One region of the Nonomuraea sp. NPDC003201 genome, then DNA from elsewhere that is predicted to be linked to it. Evidence: riboswitches for the same ligand, from Rfam matches in the RefSeq annotation. Region 1 holds a riboswitch; each other region holds the start of a gene.
The links. A riboswitch is a leader RNA that binds a small molecule or an ion and turns the genes downstream of it on or off. The one in region 1 is predicted to bind cyclic di-AMP.
Positions count from the first base shown of each region.

Region 2: another riboswitch for cyclic di-AMP. It lies ahead of ACWDX9_RS19735 (C40 family peptidase); the one in region 1 lies ahead of ACWDX9_RS30150 (hypothetical protein).
Region 3: another riboswitch for cyclic di-AMP. It lies ahead of ACWDX9_RS46100 (glycoside hydrolase family 25 protein); the one in region 1 lies ahead of ACWDX9_RS30150 (hypothetical protein).
Region 4: another riboswitch for cyclic di-AMP. It lies ahead of ACWDX9_RS00890 (C40 family peptidase); the one in region 1 lies ahead of ACWDX9_RS30150 (hypothetical protein).

Region 1 is NZ_JBSFTC010000102.1:5,300-9,812, reverse strand. Features, by position in the region: gene ACWDX9_RS30160 (aminotransferase class III-fold pyridoxal phosphate-dependent enzyme) at 1-908, shown strand, start outside; gene ACWDX9_RS30155 (alpha/beta fold hydrolase) at 905-1,750, opposite strand; gene ACWDX9_RS30150 (hypothetical protein) at 1,789-2,481, opposite strand; cyclic di-AMP (ydaO/yuaA leader) riboswitch at 2,668-2,802, opposite strand; gene ACWDX9_RS30145 (DUF5302 domain-containing protein) at 2,972-3,172, opposite strand; gene ACWDX9_RS30140 (MDR family MFS transporter) at 3,221-4,513, opposite strand, start outside.
Region 2 is NZ_JBSFTC010000048.1:32,155-36,667, reverse strand. Features, by position in the region: gene ACWDX9_RS19745 (branched-chain amino acid aminotransferase) at 1-1,040, opposite strand, end outside; gene ACWDX9_RS19740 (3-isopropylmalate dehydrogenase) at 1,256-2,302, opposite strand; cyclic di-AMP (ydaO/yuaA leader) riboswitch at 2,404-2,547, shown strand; gene ACWDX9_RS19735 (C40 family peptidase) at 2,596-3,126, shown strand; gene ACWDX9_RS19730 (ROK family transcriptional regulator) at 3,159-4,325, opposite strand; gene ACWDX9_RS19725 (sugar ABC transporter substrate-binding protein) at 4,427-4,513, shown strand, end outside.
Region 3 is NZ_JBSFTC010000237.1:13,066-17,578, reverse strand. Features, by position in the region: partial or broken gene ACWDX9_RS46105 (rhodanese-like domain-containing protein) at 1-605, shown strand, start outside; cyclic di-AMP (ydaO/yuaA leader) riboswitch at 1,074-1,218, shown strand; gene ACWDX9_RS46100 (glycoside hydrolase family 25 protein) at 1,230-1,997, shown strand; gene ACWDX9_RS46095 (DUF4142 domain-containing protein) at 2,270-2,971, shown strand; gene ACWDX9_RS46090 (MarR family winged helix-turn-helix transcriptional regulator) at 3,018-3,518, opposite strand; gene ACWDX9_RS46085 (patatin-like phospholipase family protein) at 3,666-4,513, opposite strand, start outside.
Region 4 is NZ_JBSFTC010000001.1:184,689-189,201, reverse strand. Features, by position in the region: gene ACWDX9_RS00900 (winged helix-turn-helix transcriptional regulator) at 1-387, shown strand, start outside; gene ACWDX9_RS00895 (LuxR C-terminal-related transcriptional regulator) at 1,030-1,242, shown strand; gene ACWDX9_RS00890 (C40 family peptidase) at 1,269-2,219, opposite strand; cyclic di-AMP (ydaO/yuaA leader) riboswitch at 2,315-2,463, opposite strand; gene ACWDX9_RS00885 (amino-acid N-acetyltransferase) at 2,740-3,309, shown strand; gene ACWDX9_RS00880 (RDD family protein) at 3,395-4,513, shown strand, end outside.

The DNA of each region.
Region 1 (4,513 bases):
CCAGCGCCGACTGGGCGATGTTCTCCAAGAACGGCACCGACGCCACCACGCAGGCGCTCATGGTCGCCCGCGCCGCCACCGGCCGGACCAAGGTCCTGATGGCGCACGGCGCCTACCACGGGGCGGACCCCTGGTGCACGCCCTCCCTGGCGGGCACGACGCCCAACGAGCGGGCCGACCTGGTGGAGTTCACGTACAACTCACTCAAGTCCTTGGAGGCCGCGGCGGCGACCGTGGAGGGCGACGTGGCGGCGATCATCGTGACGCCGTTCAAGCACGACTCGTTCGAGGACCAGGAGCTGGTGGAGCCCGCCTTCGCGCGGGGCGCCCGCGCCCTGGCCGACCGGCTCGGGGCCGCGCTGGTGATCGACGACGTGCGGGCCGGGTTCCGGGTCGACCTGCGGGGGTCCTGGGAGCCGTACGGGGTGCGGCCCGACCTGACCGCCTGGTCGAAGGCCATGGCGAACGGCTATCCGATCGCCGCCGTCACCGGCACGGACGCGCTGCGCGGACCGGCTCAGACGCTGTACTCGACGGGCTCGTTCTGGTTCTCGGCGGTCGCCATGGCGGCGGCCAAGGCGACCATCGAGACGCTGCGCGACACGGACGGCATCGGCGCCATGGAACGCGCGGGCACGCAGCTCCGCGAGGGGCTTTACGCGCAGGCCAAGTCCCACGGGTTCGTGGTGAACCAGACGGGGCCCGTCACGATCCCGTGGCTCAGCTTCGACGGGGACGCCGACCTCTCCGTCGCGATGTGGTGGAGCGACGCCTGCCTGCGGCACGGGGTCTACCTGCACCCGTGGCACAACTGGTTCATGTCGGCCGCGCACACGGAGGCCGACGTGGCCAGGGCGCTGGAGGGCACGGACCAGGCGTTCGCGGAGACCCGTGCCCACTTCGGCTAGGCGGCGGTGAGCTTGCTGATCTCGGCCACGACGGACGGCCAGAGCGGGCGCGGCAGGTCGTGGCCCATGCCCGGGTAGGTCACCAGCCGGGCGCCCGGCACGGCCGCGGCCGTGGCCTGGCCGCCCGCGACCGGGACGAGCTGGTCCGCCTCACCGTGCAGCACCAGCGTGGGCACCCGCACCCCGGCGAGCCCCGTCGTGCGGTCGCCCGAGGCCATGATGGCGGCGAGCTGGCGGGCTGTCCCGCCGGGGTCGAAGCAGCGGTCGAACGCGAGTCCGGCCAGCAGGGTGATCCGCTCGCGGTCCAGCTCGTATCCGGGCGAGCCGATGACCGACCAGGTCCGCACCGCCTGGGCCTGGACCGCGTCGCGGTCGGCGGGGGGCGCGGCCATGAGGGTGGCGAGCGCGGCCTCGGTGGGCGGGGCCGCCGACGGGCCGGGAGTGGACATGATCGAGGTCAGGGTCAGCACCCGGTCCGGGTGGCGGATGGCCAGCGCCTGGGCGATCATGCCGCCCATCGACGCCCCGACCACGTGGGCGGCCGGCCAGCCCAGCGCGTCCATGAGTCCCGCCGAGTCGTCGGCCAGGTCGTCCAGCAGATACGGCGAGGGCGTCCCCATCGCGGGAACGCCCTTGTCGTAGAAGTGTGTGGAGAGACCGGCGTCGCGGTTGTCGAACCGTACGACGTGGTGTCCCTGGTCCGCCAGCAGCGCGCAGAGCCCTTCATCCCAGTGGATGAGCTGCGCGCCGAGCCCCATGATGAGGAGCAGGGGGCGCCCCTCGTGCGAGCCGAAGCTCTCGTAGGCGATTTCGATGCCGTTCGCGGCTACGCGGGTGGTCACGAGGACCAGAATGACATTCTGGTCCAGGTCAGTAAAGTTCAGCCCTTGAGAAGATTGCGAACGCGGTCGCTGGCGAGCACCACGCCGCCGCCCACCGCGGCCACGGCGCTGGCCACGACGGCGCCCGTGCCGGCGCTCCACTCTCCGGCCGCGCGCGCCGGCGGCGGCACGGCCACACCGGCCGCCGGGGGCTCAGCCGGGTTGTTGTCACGCTCGGACCAGGCGCCGGTCGAGAACGGGACCGGGTAGTTCTTCTTGCCGGGACCGTTGCCCCACTTGGTGATGACGTAGTCGACCTTGATGTGCCCCTGGCCGCCGACGCCGTCGACGCCGAGCGTCTCCATGTTGAACGAGCCGCCGGTCAGCTCCGCGAACGTCTTGCCGTCCAGGTCGAGCATGACGCCGTTGTTGGAGGGCACGCCCGGGCCGCGGTCGCCGACGAAGAAGGGCAGCTTCTTGCCGTCGTGAATCACGTATCCCTCGGTCATGAGCGGCCAGCTCGGGCTGGCGGCCAGACCTTTCTGCATGGGCTTGCCACTGGCGGGCAGACCGGTGTCCCCGGCGCGGCCGGAGGAGTCGTCCCAGAAGTACGAAGCGGTGGTCGAGCCCTTGAGCAGGACCTTCTCGTCCGTGTTGGAGTCGGCGTGGGCCGCGGTGCCGGCGATGGTGAGCGCGCCGACGGTGGAGGCGGTGAGCAAAGCGAGGGTACGCAGGCAAGATCGTGCAGACATGAAAAGTACAGTCCTTCGCGAGGGGGCAGGGAGGTTGCGCTCACTTGAAAAAGGGCGTAGCAGGGCAAAGCACCTGACAGGGGAATAGCTACGCGGAGCGCGAAACGAGCCTGAGGAAGGGACCGCTCAGAGGGCGGTCGTCATCACGCTGTATGGATGTGCTACGTGATCATTCAAGTTGTGCATTCGTCCTCTCCATCTCGCCTACCGGGTTAGCTGACGGGTTCGGACGTGGAGATGCCCTACCGACACGTGGTCGGATTCACCCCAGGGAGGTGGGTCCCCGGCTCCCGAGTGCTCGGGATTCGGCGCCAGCCGGCTGGTCCCTTTGGGGTAAGGTCCACGCCACCGGCTGGTAAGTGGGCATCACTCTAACCACGTATTCCGGACAAACACAAACAGTTCGTCATGAATCGGTGTAAAGATCTACCTGCCTCCGGCATAGAGAAAGGGGGCACGGCATTGCCGTACCCCCTTGAAATTCCCGGCCTCAGCCGCCGCTTTTGCGCCTGAACGATCTTTTACTCGCAGCCGGACCATGCGTCCCGTGGATCTTCGATGGGTCGCCGCCCTTGCCACCCGCGCCCGAGTCCGCGTGCTGGTTACGCTTGCGCTCCAGCGCCTCGCGGAACTTGCGCTTCATCTCGTCCTCGGGAGTCTCGCTGACTTCCGGCTCCGGTGTTTCCGCCATGAGGACCTCCATGGTGTTGGGGACTATCACAGCTTCGCATGGCGCCGCTTATGACGCGAAACTGGCCTCAACCCTGTTCTGCGGCGTGGCGGGCACCTCCAGTCGCCTGGCCGGCATCGCCACCAGCGCGATCAGGGCGAGCAGCGCCCCCGCCACCCCCAGCGACGGGATGACCGCCGCCGCGGCGGAGGCGTGCGCGGCGGCCAGGCCGTGCACGGGCGCGTCCGCCGTGACCGTCGAGGTGTAGAGGGTGCCGCCGACGGCCAGCGCCACGGAGCCGCCGATCTGGCGGAAGAAGGTCAGGTTCGCGGAGGCGACGCCGATGTACTGCGGCTCGACGGACTGCTGGGAGGCCACGGTCAGGCCGGACAGCATCGGGCCCATGCCCAGCCCGATCAGCAGCATCCAGCCGGCCAGCAGCAGCCCGTCGGTGTGCGCGGTCAGGTTCAGGCAGAGCAGGGTGCCCGCGACGAGCAGGAACGGGGAGGCGACCAGCCACGGCTTGTAGACCCTGGTCCTGGACATGAGCGCACCCATGACGACGCTGCCCAGGACCATGGCCAGCGTCATCGGGTAGATCCTCAGCCCGGACTCGGTGGCGCTGACGCCGAGGGACTGCTGGAAGTAGCGCGGCAGGAACACCACACCGGCGTACATGCAGAAGGCCGTGAAGAAGGACGTGACGTTCACGAGCGTGTAGGTGCGGTTGCCGAACAGGTGCATGGGCATGATCGGGCTGGCCGCCCGCCTCTCGACCAGCACGAACACCGCCAGCAACGCGGCCGCGAGCACGATCGGCCCGGCCACGGAGGCGTCGGTCCAGGTGTTGCCGTCCAGGCCCTTCTCCGTCAGGCCCAGCAGCAGCGCGCTGATGGCCACGGTGAAGACCGCGATGCCCGCGTAGTCGGGGCGCCCGCCGCCGCCCACGCCCGGCCGGTTCGGCAGGCGGCGCGCGACGATCGCGATCAGCACGAGGCCGATCGGCACGTTCACGTAGAAGGCCCACCGCCAGGTCGCGTGGTCGGTGAACAACCCGCCCAGGAACGGCCCGGCCAGGTACGTCAGGCCCATCACGCCGCCGAGCGCGCCCTGCACGCGGGCGCCGTTCGTACCCGGAGGGAACATCTCCATCACCAACGCCATCGACAGCGGCAGCAGCGCGCCCGCGCCGAGCCCCTGCAGCGCGCGGAACGCGATGAGCTGCGGCATGTCCTGCGCCGCCCCGCACAGCGCGGACCCGGCCACGAACACCACCATCCCGATCAGCAGCAGCGCCTTCCTGCCGTGCTGGTCGGAGAGCCGGCCGTAGAGCGGCACGGTCACCGTCGAGGTGAGCAGGTA
Region 2 (4,513 bases), on a different contig from region 1:
ACCAGCTCCTCACGCACCCGCATCGTCACCGGGCCGGGGTTGCCGTCGGCGACGCTCCAGGAGCGGTCGGCGCCCTTCACGGTGCCCACCGGCGTGACCACGGCCGCCGTGCCGCACGCGAACACCTCGGTGAGCTCGCCGGACTCGCATCCGGCCTGCCACTCGTCGATCGAGATGAGGCGCTCCTCGGTCTCCAGGCCCAGGTCGCCGGCCAGCTCCAGGATGGAGTCCCTGGTGATGCCGGGCAGCAGGGTGCCGGTCAGCGCGGGGGTGACGAGCTTGCCGCCGAGGACGAAGAACAGGTTCATCCCGCCCATCTCCTCGACGTACTTGTGCTCGTGGGCGTCCAGCCACACCACCTGGTCGCAGCCGTTCTCCACGGCCTGCCGCTGCGCGACGAACGCGGCCGCGTAGTTGCCGCCGCACTTCGCGAAGCCCGTGCCGCCGGGGGCGGCCCGCGTGTACTCGGTGGACAGCCAGACGGAGACGGGCTTGAGCCCACCCGTGAAGTACGAGGCCGCCGGGGAGGCGATGACCATGTACTTGTACGACTTCGACGGGTAGTTGACGCCGAGCCCCGCCTGGGTGGCGATCATGAAGGGGCGCAGGTAGAGGCTGTGACCCTCGGTCGTGGGCACCCATTCCTTGTCGGTCTGGACGAGGAGTTCGAGCGACTCCACGAAAGCCTCCTCCGGCAGCTCCGGCATGGCCATCCGGAGCGCGGAGCGGTTGAAGCGGGCGGCGTTCGCGTACGGGCGGAACGCGACGATCGAGCCGTTGGCCTGGCGGTAGGCCTTGAGCCCCTCGAACAGCTCCTGCGCGTAGTGGAAGACCGAGGTCGCCGGGTCGAGCGAGAGCGGGCCGTACGGAAGGAGCTTGGCGTCGTGCCAGCCCTGCCCCTCGGTGTAGTCGATCGAGACCATGTGATCCGTGAAGGTCTGCCCGAAGCCGGGGTTCGCCAGTACCTGCTCCCGCTCGGCCGCGGTGCGAGCGTGGTCGGATAGCTGCACGTCGAAGCTGAGCTTCTGAGCGATGGTCATGACGTCGGTCCTTCTCTCTGCGAATCTGCCCAAATCTACAGAAATCTGCGGATCGGTGCTGGTAAGCGGGCGCTGCCCGGAAGGCAGCCCCGGTACTTCCTATTGTCTCGCTATATGGGATGGCAAGCGGCCAATGCGGCGATCAGCCCTTTTGGACGCAAAAAAGCGCCTGGCGGCCCTCGTCGGACCACCAGGCGCGTTGGGGCTAGGCGGTCCTAGCCGGATACTCGCGCGGTGATGTCGTCACCGATCTCGTGGGTGGTGCGACCCGCCCAGCCGGCCAGCCGCTCGAGGATGTCATCGGCGACCGCCTGCTCGACCTTGGCCGCCTCGGTGTGCAGGCCGAGGTGGTCGAGGAGCATGGCGACGGACAGGATGGTCGCGGTGGGGTCGGCCTTGCCCTGACCGGCGATGTCCGGGGCGCTGCCGTGCACCGGCTCGAACATGCTCGGCGCGGACCGCTCGGGGTTGATGTTGCCGCTGGCGGCCAGGCCGATGCCGCCCGCGATGGCGGCGCCCAGGTCGGTGATGATGTCGCCGAACAGGTTGTCGGTGACGACCACGTCGAACCGCTCCGGCTGGCTCACGAAGAACATCGAGGCCGCGTCGATGTGGCAGTAGTCGGTCGTGACGTCGGGATATTCCGCCGCCAGGCGGTTGACCGTGCGCTGCCACAGGTCACCGGCGAAGGTGAGGACGTTGGTCTTGTGGACGAGCGTCAGCTTCTTGCGCGGCCGCGTGACGGCCTTCTCGAACGCGTAGCGCACCACGCGCTCGACACCGTAGGCGGTGTTGAGCGACTCCTGGGTGGCGATCTCGTGCGGGGTGCCGCGCCGCATGGCGCCACCGGTGCCCGCGTAGAGGCCCTCGGTGCCCTCGCGGACGACGATCATGTCGATGTTCTCCGGCGGCGTGTCGGCCAGCGGGGTCTCCACGCCGGGGAACAGCTTGACCGGGCGCAGGTTGACGTAGTGGTCGAACTCGAAGCGGAGCCGCAGCAGCAGATCGCGCTCGAGGATGCCCGGCGGCACGCTGGGGTCGCCCACGGCGCCGAGCAGGATCGCGTCGTAGCCGCGCAGCTCTTCGAGCACGGCGTCGGGCAGCGTCTCGCCGGTACGGTGATAGCGTGCGGCTCCCAGGTCGTAGTGAGTGGGCTCGATCTTCGTGCCCACTGCCTCCAGGACCTTGAGCCCTTCGGCCACGACCTCGGTGCCGATCCCATCGCCGGGGATGACGGCCAGACGGATGTTACGCGACTCCATGGGCGGTACCTTACCGCGTCGTCTCGGCTGACGAACACTTCATCTCATCTTTCGGACGCCCCCTTTGTCCGGTATTGCGGTTCTTTGACCGTTTCGTTAAAGTCACCGACCAGCCTAATCCGCGCGCCGTTGCGTGGAGCCGGGGACCCACATTCCCCCTGGGGCGAGTCGGCATCCCCATGCCGTAGGGCTACTTCCAGGCCCGAGCCCGTCAGCTAACCCGGCCGGCCTTATGGAAGGACAGACCCCTGTCTCGAATCGCCATTGTCCTGGCGGCGGGCGCCGCCGGGCTCATGCTGGCCTCCCCCGCCCATGCCTCGTCCAAGATCGACGACCTCACCACCCTGACCGGCGGCCAGATCAAAAAAATCCAGGAGAAACAGGCTCCGAAGCCCGCCTGGAAGGTCGCCATCAAGTTCGCCATGAGCAAGCGCGGCACCCCGTACGTGTGGGGCGGCGCCAGCCCGAGCGGCTACGACTGCTCCGGGCTCATGCTCAGGGCGTACGAGCACGCCGGAATCGAACTCCCCCGCACCGCCGCCGAACAGTACGGCGCGTTCACCAAGAAGATCGCCTGGCAGGACCTCAAACCCGGCGATCTGGTCTTCTTCCACGGCCTCGGGCATGTCGGGATGATCTCCCGGCCCGGCTACATGGTCCACTCGCCGCACACGGGTGACGTGGTCAAGGAAGAGCGCCTGACCTCCTGGCGCAGGGACTCCTTCGTGGGTGGCGTCCGCCCCGACCGCAAGGGCGTACGGCTCTGGTCCAAGCTCCAGGAGCAGCGCGACGAAACACCCACCACCCTCACGGCCACCCTGTAGGAGGCCGCGGCGTCCGCCTCCCCACGCGACGGTCAGGGGAGGCGGGCGTCGAAGATGAGGTCCCAGGCACGGGTCCTGGCGTGGGCCACCGCGCCCAGCAGGACGCCGCTGTCCCCCAGCGTGCTGGCCACCACCGAGGGCCGCAGCGGGCCGAGCTCGGCGATGCGGGCCTCGATGGCCTCCCCCAGGAGGTCCAGGTTGCGGCCCACGCCGCCGCTGAGCACGATCACCTCCGGATCCAGCACGGCGGCCACCGCCACCAGCAGGCCGCCGATGCGGCGCCCCTCGGCCTCCACCACCGAGCGGGCCACGCCGTCGCCGGAGGCCGCCGCGGCGAAGACCTTCTTGGCCGTCTCCAGGCTCAGGCCGGCGGCGCGGGCCGCGCGGACCACTCCGGGCGCGGCGGCGACCGCCTCCGTGGCGCCGTGGGCCAGGGCGTCGCCCGCCGGCGGCGCCGGGTCCTCGGTCGCGGGCACGTACGAGACCTCCCCCGCCGCTCCCCGGGCGCCCACGTACAGCTCACCGTTGATCACGATGCCCATCCCGACGCCGGTGCCGACGGACACCAGCGCGAAGTTGGACTTGCCGCGCCCCGCCCCGTGCGTGTGCTCGCCGACGGCGGCCAGGTTGATGTCGTTCTCGATGACGAGGTCGACCTCCATCTCGGCGCGCAGGCGCTCGGCCAGGTCGGAGCCGGGCAGGTTGGGGGCGAACTCCAGGCGGCCGAGCTCCGGGTTGTACACGCCGGGCGTGCCGACGACGGCGCAGGCGATGGCGGGCCAGTCGACGACGGCCTCGCGGGCGGCGGCCCGGCACAGCTGTCCGACCAGGACGGCCAGTTCGGCGGAGGTGAGGGCGGTGTTGCGCCCGTCCCTCCGGCCGGCGAATTTCCCGCGCAGGTCGGCGACGGCGACCCTGATCCAGTCACGCCCGATGTCGACGCCGGCGACGTGGGTGGCGGCGGCGTTGACGTCGTACAGGGACGTGACCGGCCCCGGGCGGCCGGAGACCTCGCCGACGAGGTGAACGAGCCCGTCCTCCTCCAGCCCGGCCAGGGCCGCGGACACCGTGGGCTTCGACAGGCCGGTGACCTTGGCGAGGTCGGCGCGCGAGGCGGGGCCGTGCTCCTGAAGATGGTCGAGCAGGCGGCGCTCGTTCAGCACTCGCAGCAGCCGCGGATTACCCAGGTCGCCCCGCATCTCACCCTCCCTTGAAGAAGCAAACCCTAGCCAACTCGCCTGATAGTAAATTACCTTTCTTACCAAGCACAGGGGCGGCACATCCGGAAGGACGAAGTGCGATGCACCGAGCATGGCGATCAATCCCTGTCGCGGCGGTCCTCCTGGCCGCCGCCTGTGGAAACACCGGCAACAGCACCGGCGCCACC
Region 3 (4,513 bases), on a different contig from region 1:
TGCGCTCACGCAAGGCGTTCGCGGACGGGCATCTGGCCGGCACGCTCAGCTTCGGCCTGGACGGGCCGATGGCGACCTGGCTGGGCTGGCTGGCCCCGTGGGGCACGCCCCTCACGCTGCTCGGCGAGTCGGCCGAACAGGTCGCCGCCGCCCAGCGCGAGCTGGCCCGCATCGGCATCGACCGCCCGGCCGCCGCCTCGACCGGCTCCGTCGAACAGTGGGCCGGGCACAACCCGGACCTGATCGCCGACCTGGCCACAGCGACCTTCGCCGACCTTGCCGCCGCCCGCGCGGACGAACCGGCCATCTCCCGTGCGGGGGAACCAGTCAGCGGCCCGACCGTCCTGGACGTGCGGATGGGCAACGAGTGGCGGGCCGGCCACGTGGCCGGCGCCTTGCACATCCCGCTGCCCGAGCTGCCGGGGCGCCTGGCCGAGGTGCCGGAGGGAACGGTGTGGGTGCACTGCGGCACCGGCTACCGGGCCGCGGCGGCCGCGAGCCTGCTGGCCCGCAGCGGTCGCCAGGTGGTCCACATCGACGACGCCTACTCCCACGCCGCCGGCGCCGGCCTGCCCATCACCACCCCCGACGAGGAACCCTCTTGACCACCCTCGGCCCCGGCGACACACCGGGACGCCTGCCGCGATCCGGTGATCCGCCGGGGCCGATCGACGTGCAGACCCCCGGAGAGTTGGAGTCAGCCCGCCTGCCCGGCTCCCGCGTGCCCGACGGCGTCGAGGAGGTCAAACGACGGGGCTGGAGTCACGATTACCCGTGGGACGGCGTTTGGTCACAATGGCAACGCATGAATGGCCTGTCCCACCTGTGCCGAGATCATAAAGGCCCGGAAGCGACGCCCCCGATTTTTTGCCAAGTGCCAGAATCCCTATAGGCACGGCATTTCAGCGCCGCCCAGTCGCCCACACCCGCGAATCAGATTTGCGCTACTTGCACCATCTATGGATATATGTCTATCTTTTGCCTAGTTGCGGTACGGATGTGGCGCCCTTTCACCGCATCGTTGCCGCTTCGTTGACCGGACCGCGCGCTGCCCGAAGAAGCCCTTCGGGGACAGCGTCCGGCCGCCGAATCCGCGCCTCGCGGAACCGGGGACCCACGTTCTTGGGGTGAATCGGACGCCAGCCCAGGCTGCGCCATGTAGGGCACTTCCAGGCCCGAACCCGTCAGCTAACCCGGTAGGCGGTATGGAAGCAAGGAGTCAATGCCTCATGTCCAAGCCCCGGCTTGCCACAATCGCCTACATCCTCAAGAATCACCGCGATCTCCTCACCAAGTACGTCAGCTTCGCTGTCGCCGTCGCGATCCTCGCCGCAACCGCCGCCATCGCCACCTTCGCATTCGCATCGCCCACCGAGCAGAGCCCGGTGCAGGGAACTCGTCATGGAGCCGGACCCCTCATCTACGGCCTGGACATCTCCAATTACGAGCCCCTGTACGACTGGAATGCCAGCCCGGCCAAGTTCGGCATCATCAAAGCCACGGAAGGCACGTCCTTCCGCGACGCCTCATTCGCCAGGCACTGGCGCGAGCTGGGCAAGAAGGGCATCGTGCGCGGGGCGTACCACTTTGGCCATCCCCGCAACAATCCCATCGCGGAGGCCGAGCACTTCCTGTCCGTGGTGAACTCGCAGCCGGCCAAGGCCGGCGACCTGCTGGTCCTTGACCTGGAGACCGCGAACGGCAGATCCGTCGCCGAGGTCAACGCCTGGGCCAAGACGTGGCTGTCGTACGTGAAGGACAAGACGGGGATCACCCCGATGTTCTACAGCGGCTGGAACTTCGCCAACAAGTACGGCAAGGGCCTGTCCGAGTACCCGCTGTGGGTCGCCCACTACAGCAAGGCCAAGGGGGCCATCACCCCGCCCGCCGACTGGAAGTCCTGGGCCATCCACCAGTATTCCGAGGTCCCTGTCGACCAGAACGTCTCCGCGCTGACCGCCGACCAGTTGCGCGGCCTGGGCCGCCCCACTGCCTGAGCCCACACGGCGGGTCCGCACCGCGATCGGGTGGACGCCGCCCCGCGTGCTGCTCTCGGCCCGGAGGAGCACGCGGTGGACGCCGTCCACGGATGACACCGGTGAAGACCGCTTCGGGCAGCGGCTCAGCCGCGAACGTGGACCCCGGCAGTCTTGCCCCATGCAAATCTTGCACAATGCCATGAACACTCCCGCGCCCTCCCGCGTATCCCACAGTGACCGGCGCCACTCACGAAGGCCGCGTCCAAGGGACCGGAAGGGGATGACGGCGTATGCGACTCCTCAACAGCCGTCGCGCTCTCATCAGTTGCGGCATTGCCGCCCTCTGCACTCTGACCGCCTGCGCCGGCTACACGCCGACGCCCGTCTCTGACACCGCCGGCCTGAGCACCGAGCCAACCGCCGGCCCCAGCACCGAGCCGACCGCCGTCGAGACCGAACCGACCGACGCAGCCACCGTCCAACCGGTGGAGGACGAGCCGGAGTCCCGCACGCGGCAGACCAAGTGGGGACCGCTGTCGGAGGCCGACCAGGAGCTCATCAAGAAGGTCCGGCTCGCCAGCCTGTGGGAGATGCCCATGGCCCAGGACGCGATACAGCGCGCCAACAGCGCCCGCGTCCGCCAGGTCAGCAAGGAGATCGCGGCTCAGCACGACATGCTCGACGGGCAGGTTCGCGACGTGGCCGCCAGGCTGAAGGTCAAACTGCCGGTGAAGCCCACGCCTCAGCAGCAGGACTGGATGACGGATATTTCCGGCAGGTCAGGATCCGCCTATGACAAGACGTACGTCAAATGGCTGCGCCTGGCGCACGGACAGATCTTCACCCTGATCGGCACGGTACGCGGCACCACGCAGAACACCCTGGTGCGGCGCTTCTCCGAACAGGCCAACGCCGCGGTGCTCAACCACCAGCGCCTCCTGGAGAGCACCGGCCTGACCACACCCGAGAGCTTCCCCACCCCGTCCATCTGACGACCGAGGAGGGAGCCCGACGGCGGCCGGGCGCCGCGTGAGCGATTCAGACAGCGGACCAGCCCAGCGGGTTCGGCACGTCCAGGGGTGGCTCGCCGCCCGCCTCGTTGAAGGCGTTCATGGCCGAGATGAGCGCCCGGCGCTGCCTGGCCGACATCCGCGCCACGATCGCGCCGATCTCCTCCCTGCGGCGCGCGGTCACCTCGTCCACGATGCGGCGTCCCTCCTCCGTCAGCCGCATCAGGCTCTCGCGCCGGTTGTGCGGATTGACCTCCCGTACGATCAACCCGGCCGCCACCAGCCGATCGGCCATCCGCATCGCCGTGGAGGAGTTGACACCCAGCAGCTCCGCCATCGTGACCAGCTTGGTCTCACCATGGCCGGCCAGCACCACCAGCATCCTGAACTGCGGCAACGTGACCCGGTCCCCGACCGCCCCCAATGACCTCACCGCGACCGCCACCAACAGCCGCGACCCGGTCAGCACCGCCGTGACGACAGCCGAAAGATCCTCTCCCTGCGCCTGGAGGTCATCGTCATCCTTCATAGGCACTGTTGTACATGCGCGGAGCGGATCACGGGCACGAGATCCCCATCGTCCGCAACGCCAGGATCAGGAACCGAGTTCTCCTTGAGTCACCTCACGGCAAGATCCTCATGAGGCGCCCGTTACGACCGCGTGGCGGGGTCGCGTCTATGGTGCGGCGGTCGGCCGGACGAGCGGTTGCAGCAGCAGGTTGACGGCTGCGCGGCCGGCTTCGAGCGCGGCTTTGAGGGGCTTGCCGTCGCGGGTGAGGCGGCCGATGCGCGGGGAGTCAGGCGCGGGGCGCACGGACAGCACCGCCGGATCGGGCGCGGCCTGGCCGTCGGCGGGTGGAGGGGTCGCCGGGGGCACGGGCCGGTCGTACCGGGCGAGCAGCGTGTCGTCGTGCAGCAAGCGGTGGTCGCGCGCGGAGAAACTCCGGTGCAGTGCCTCCGGGTAGCTCCGCAGGACGGTCGCGGCGATCAGGCGCGTCCCGTAGGACGGTCGCGCGGCCGGTGCTCCGGCCACGGCCGAAGGCGCGGGACGGGACCGCAGCACGAGGACGTGGCTGGCGCCCTGCGCCAGGGCGGTGCGGTACGGGATGGACTCGGCGAGTCCCGCGTCGTAGAAGAGCCGCCCGGCCAGCTCGACCGGCGGACCGGCGAGGAACGGCAGTGCGGCACTGGCCCGCAGGGCCAGCCGCAGCTCGACGGGACCGGTCAGATGCGGGCGCAGATCGGTGGATTGCCCGGTCTGTACGTCGGTGGCCAGCGGATGGTACTCGATGGGGTTGGTCAGGACCGCGTCGAAGTCCATCCGGGTCACTTCGCAGTACAGGTACTCGACCAGGTTCCGCACGTCGACCATCGGACGGCCGCGCAGGAGGTTGGACGGGCGGATCATCGCTCGCGCGTAGACGGGCTCGGCCCAGCCGGTCAGGTTCTCGGGGGTTCCGCTCAGCAGCCAGGCCCCGGTGATGGCCCCGGCCGATGCCCCATAGACCGCGTCGAAGGCGTGCG
Region 4 (4,513 bases), on a different contig from region 1:
GCGGCGGAGCAGCGGGACGAGGCCAGGCAGGTCTTCGACGCGTACTTCGCCGAGTGCCCCTCCAGGAAGCTGCTCGGCACCCTCAGCGACAAATGGGTCACCCTCCTGCTGACCGCGCTGTCGCAGGGCCCGCGCCGCTACAGCGACCTGTCCCGGCGCATCGCGGGCGTCAGCCAGAAGATGCTCACGCAGACCCTGCGCGGCCTGGAGCGTGACGGCCTGGTCTCGCGCACGCTCACCCCTTCTGTGCCGGTACGGGTGGACTACACGCTCACCCCGCTGGGCGAGAGCCTGATGCCGTTGGTGGCCGCGATCAAGAGCTGGGCCGAGGCGCACATGGAGGACGTCGAGGCCGCCAGGGACCGCTACGACACCGCCGGCGCCTGAGCGATCACCGCCGTCGCGAATCCGGCTTCCGGACCGGCCGGTTTCCGATCCGAAGCCGCTTGTAAGCATCGCGTCAAGGTCGCGGAGGCGCGGGTCAGGGAGCGTCCGCGGTGCCCCGGCCACCCCTGTGATCCCGCTGGGCACGCGCACCCGGAAACGAGGCCGCCCGGCCCGGCGGTCAGAGCAGGACGCCCGCCACGCGGCGGGCCGCCGACCTGCACCCGTGGCGGCAATTGCCATAGCGGATTGATCCAATTGCCTTAATCAACTGCCTGACCTGGGTTGTCGGATCGGGTGGGAGCGCAGTACAAAGCGAGCGATTGGTGGCTTGCCGTGGGCCGGAAAGATCGCGCCACGGACGCGTGTCCCGCGATAACGCGGGTATCGATCATGCGGAATATCCATGGCGAACTGATCGAAAACTGGAACGCTGGTCAGGGCCATTCCGGAAGCCCCAATGTGATCACTCTACGTTCTGACATATCGCGAGTGCGTCATATATAGCGGATCATGTCAATAGCGCTCGTCAAGTGCGGCGATTGTCATGCTTGACGACCTTTCCACGATGCGTTTACCGTCTGCGAGGAGCGGCTTTGGCCCGTCTGTGAGGTCCAAGTTCTGCTGTTGGGGGGAGGGCTCCCGATGGATGTGCTCACTGAAGGCGTTGAGCTCAGCCATGCTGATTTGGCGCTGCTGGCGGAGTTGGCCAAGGGAGTCACGGTCGATCGGGTTGGGCGGCGGCTGGATATCAGCGGGCGCACGGTACGACGAAGATTGCGCGGCATCTGCGACCGCATAGGCGTGGCCACGGCCATCGAGGCCGTGGCCTGGGCAGCCCGCCGCCAGCTGATCTAGCCGCGGCGGACCGCCGGGGTGCGGGCTCAGTCGGCGATGCGCACCGCGCCGGCGAACGGCCGCCTCGCGATCGACGCGATCCGTACGACGTCACCTGTCTGCGGGGCGTGCACCATCATGCCGCCGCCGATGTAGATGCCCACGTGGTGCAGGTCGCTGTAGAAGAACACCAGGTCGCCCGGCCGGAGTTCCTCGCGCGAGACGTGCCGGCCGGCCGTCCACTGGTCGCCGGTGTAGTGCGGCAGCGAGATGCCCACCCGCTGGAACGCCGCCATGACGAGCCCGGAGCAGTCGTACGAGCCGGGACCCTCGGCGCCCCAGACGTACGGCTTGAGCTGCTGCGTGAGCGCCCAGCGCGCGGCCTCCGCGGCCTTGCCCGAGCCCGGGATCGGCAGGTTGACGCGCACGGCCCGCGTGCCGGGCCGCCCGGCCTCGCCCAGGGCCCGGCTGAACAGGCTGCTCTCGACCTTCGTCACCAGCTTGGTGATCTTGCTGCGCTTGGCCTCGAGGTCCGTGACGAGCTTCTGGACCTCGTCGATGCGGGCCGTGGCGCTCTCCTTGGCGCGGGTGGCCGTGTCCATCGCCTTGGTGAGCTGGTTGATCTCCTCGCCCTGCTCGGTCTGCAGCGCGTACGAGGTCGCCGCGCGGTTGAGGAAGCCCTCGGGGTCGTCGGAGGTGGCGAAGGCGAGGGTCTTCAGGCCGCCGGTGATGTAGGCGTTCTGGGCCAGCGCGACAGCCTTCGAGCGCTTGGCGGCGAGATCCGTCTCGCTGCTCGTCAGCGTCTTCTCCGCGGCCTCGGCGGCCTTCTTGGCGGTCTTGAGCTTCTCCCGCTGGCCGTTGTACTGCTCGGTCAGCGTCTCGATGTCGGTGTGCAGCTTCGTGGCCTGGTCGGCGAGCTCTTTCAGCGAGGGCTCGGGATCCGCGGACGCCGAACCGACGGGGATGGCGAACAGCAGCGCGGCGACTGTGAGACTCACCACACCTACGCGGCGTGCTCGCCGGGCCCGTTCCGGAGGGCGGGCGTGCTTGCCCGCCGACTTCCCCCCACCGCTGAGCGTGGGCTTCACCAACCAGCTCCTCTCGTCGACGCCTACCGGGTTAGCTGACGGGTTCGGGCCGGAGCAGCCCTACCGAAAGACTCGGATTCACCCCGTGGTGGCGTCGGAGGTCGCCACCGGCGGTTCCCCGGCTTCTCTTGCGAGAATTGGGCGTGCCTCCCGCGCGACACGCGGGAAACATTGTCGCTGGACACTAATGCACTCCGGGTTCGTGCTCAACCAGAACTGCCAAGTCTGTAGAGGTTTCACAACCGAAGGGTCACAAGGTGATCTCGTGGGCACCCGTGCAGAAGAGGCCCTACGCCCTATTTGTCCGCGCTTTCGGCGGGCGCGAGCTGGCCGCGCGGTCCCGTGCCGATCTGACCACGAGATGTAACAAGATGGGCCGAGACATGGGAGTTAGGGCTGAGCCGTAATGAGATCTGTACCCTGGAGAACCATGGAGCAGGTGGCCGAGCTGACAGTGCCCGAGACCGCGGTGGTGGTCCGGCGTGCCCGCACGCCCGATGTGCGCATGGTCAGACGCCTGGTGGACACCTACGCGGGGGCGGGGCCGCGGCTCCTGGAGAAGGCCACGGTGACCCTGTACGAGGACGTACAGGAGTTCTGGGTGGCCGAGCGAGGCGGACAGGTCGTCGGCTGCGGCGCGCTCCACGTGCTCTGGGAGGACCTCGCCGAGGTCCGCACGGTGGCGGTGGATCCCGAGTGCCGGGGGATGGGCGTCGGCCACCGGATCGTCTCCGCGCTGATCCAGCAGGCTAAGGATTTGAGTCTGCGACGTGTATTCTGTCTTACTTTTGAGGTCGACTTCTTCGCGCGACTCGGGTTCCGCCCGATTCAGGGCACACCGGTCTCACCTGAGGTCTACGCCGAACTGCTGGCCTCGTACGACGAGGGTGTTGCCGAGTTTTTGGATCTTGAACACGTCAAGCCGAACACGCTGGGAAACACCCGCATGCTGCTCCACCTGACATCGGGTGACGTGGACCTTGACCAGATGGAAAGGTGATTGTTGATACCTATGTCGATACGTTGGGCAGCACAGGCATGTGTCCTGACACGTGCCACATGCGCACTCGAAGCGAGGTGACACGGTGAGCACCGGACAGCCGCCGTATCCACAGGACGAATCCGGAGACAACTCTGCGCCTCCCTATTACGGGCAGCAGAACCAGGGCCGCCACCCCGGCGAGCCCGACCCGGACGCGACTGTGATCGGCTACCGGGCGGACGACGCCTATGGGCAGCAGCCCCCGTACGGTCAGCAGGGCTATGGCCAGCAACAGCAGTACGGACAGCAACAGCAGTACGGTCAGCAGCAACCCCAGTACGGACAGCAGCAGTACGGCCAGCAACCCCAGTACGGCCAGCAGCAGCAGTCCCAGCCTGACTACGGCCAGCAGGCCCAGTCCCAGCAGGGCTACGGGCAGCAGGGCTACGGCCAGCAGCAGTCCCAGCCGGACTACGGCCAGCAGCAGTACGGCCAGCAGGGCTATGGCCAGCAGCCGCAGTCTGGTCAGCAGGGCTACGGCCAGCAGTACGGCCAGCAGCAGCAGTCCCAGCCCGGCTACGGCCAGCAGGCCCAGTCCCAGCCGGGTTACGGGCAGCAGCCGCAGTCGGGTCAGCAGGGCTACGGCCAGCAGTACGGCCAGCAACCCCAGTCGCAGCCCGACTACGGCCAGCAGCAGTACGGGCAGCAGCAGCAGTCCCAGCCTGACTACGGCCAGCAGCAGTACGGGCAGCAGCCCCAGTCGCAGCCCGACTACGGCCAGCAGCAGTACGGCCAGCAGGGCTACGGCCAGCAGCAGCAGTCCCAGCCCGGCTACGCACAGCAGGGCTACGGCGACCAGCAGTACGGCCAGCAGCAGTACGGGCAGCAGGGTTACGGGCAGGCGCAGCAGTACGGCCAGCCCGGCTACGGCCAGGCCTACGGCCAGCCCGGGCCCGTGGGCGTGCAGCCGCCCGGCGCGCCGGCACCGCTGGCGGAGTGGTGGCAGCGCCTGGTGGCGAGGCTCATCGACGGAGTCATCCTCTTCATCGTGAACCTCGTCGTCAGCGGCATCCTGACGGCGCTGCTCGTGGCCAGCTACGTCTCGAGCAGCGGCAGCAGCAGCGGCTTCATGTCGAGCATTGTCGTGGGCATCCTGATATCGATCATCGTGACCGTCATATGGGTCCTCTACGACTTCTTCCTGCTGAAGGCGAAGGGGCAG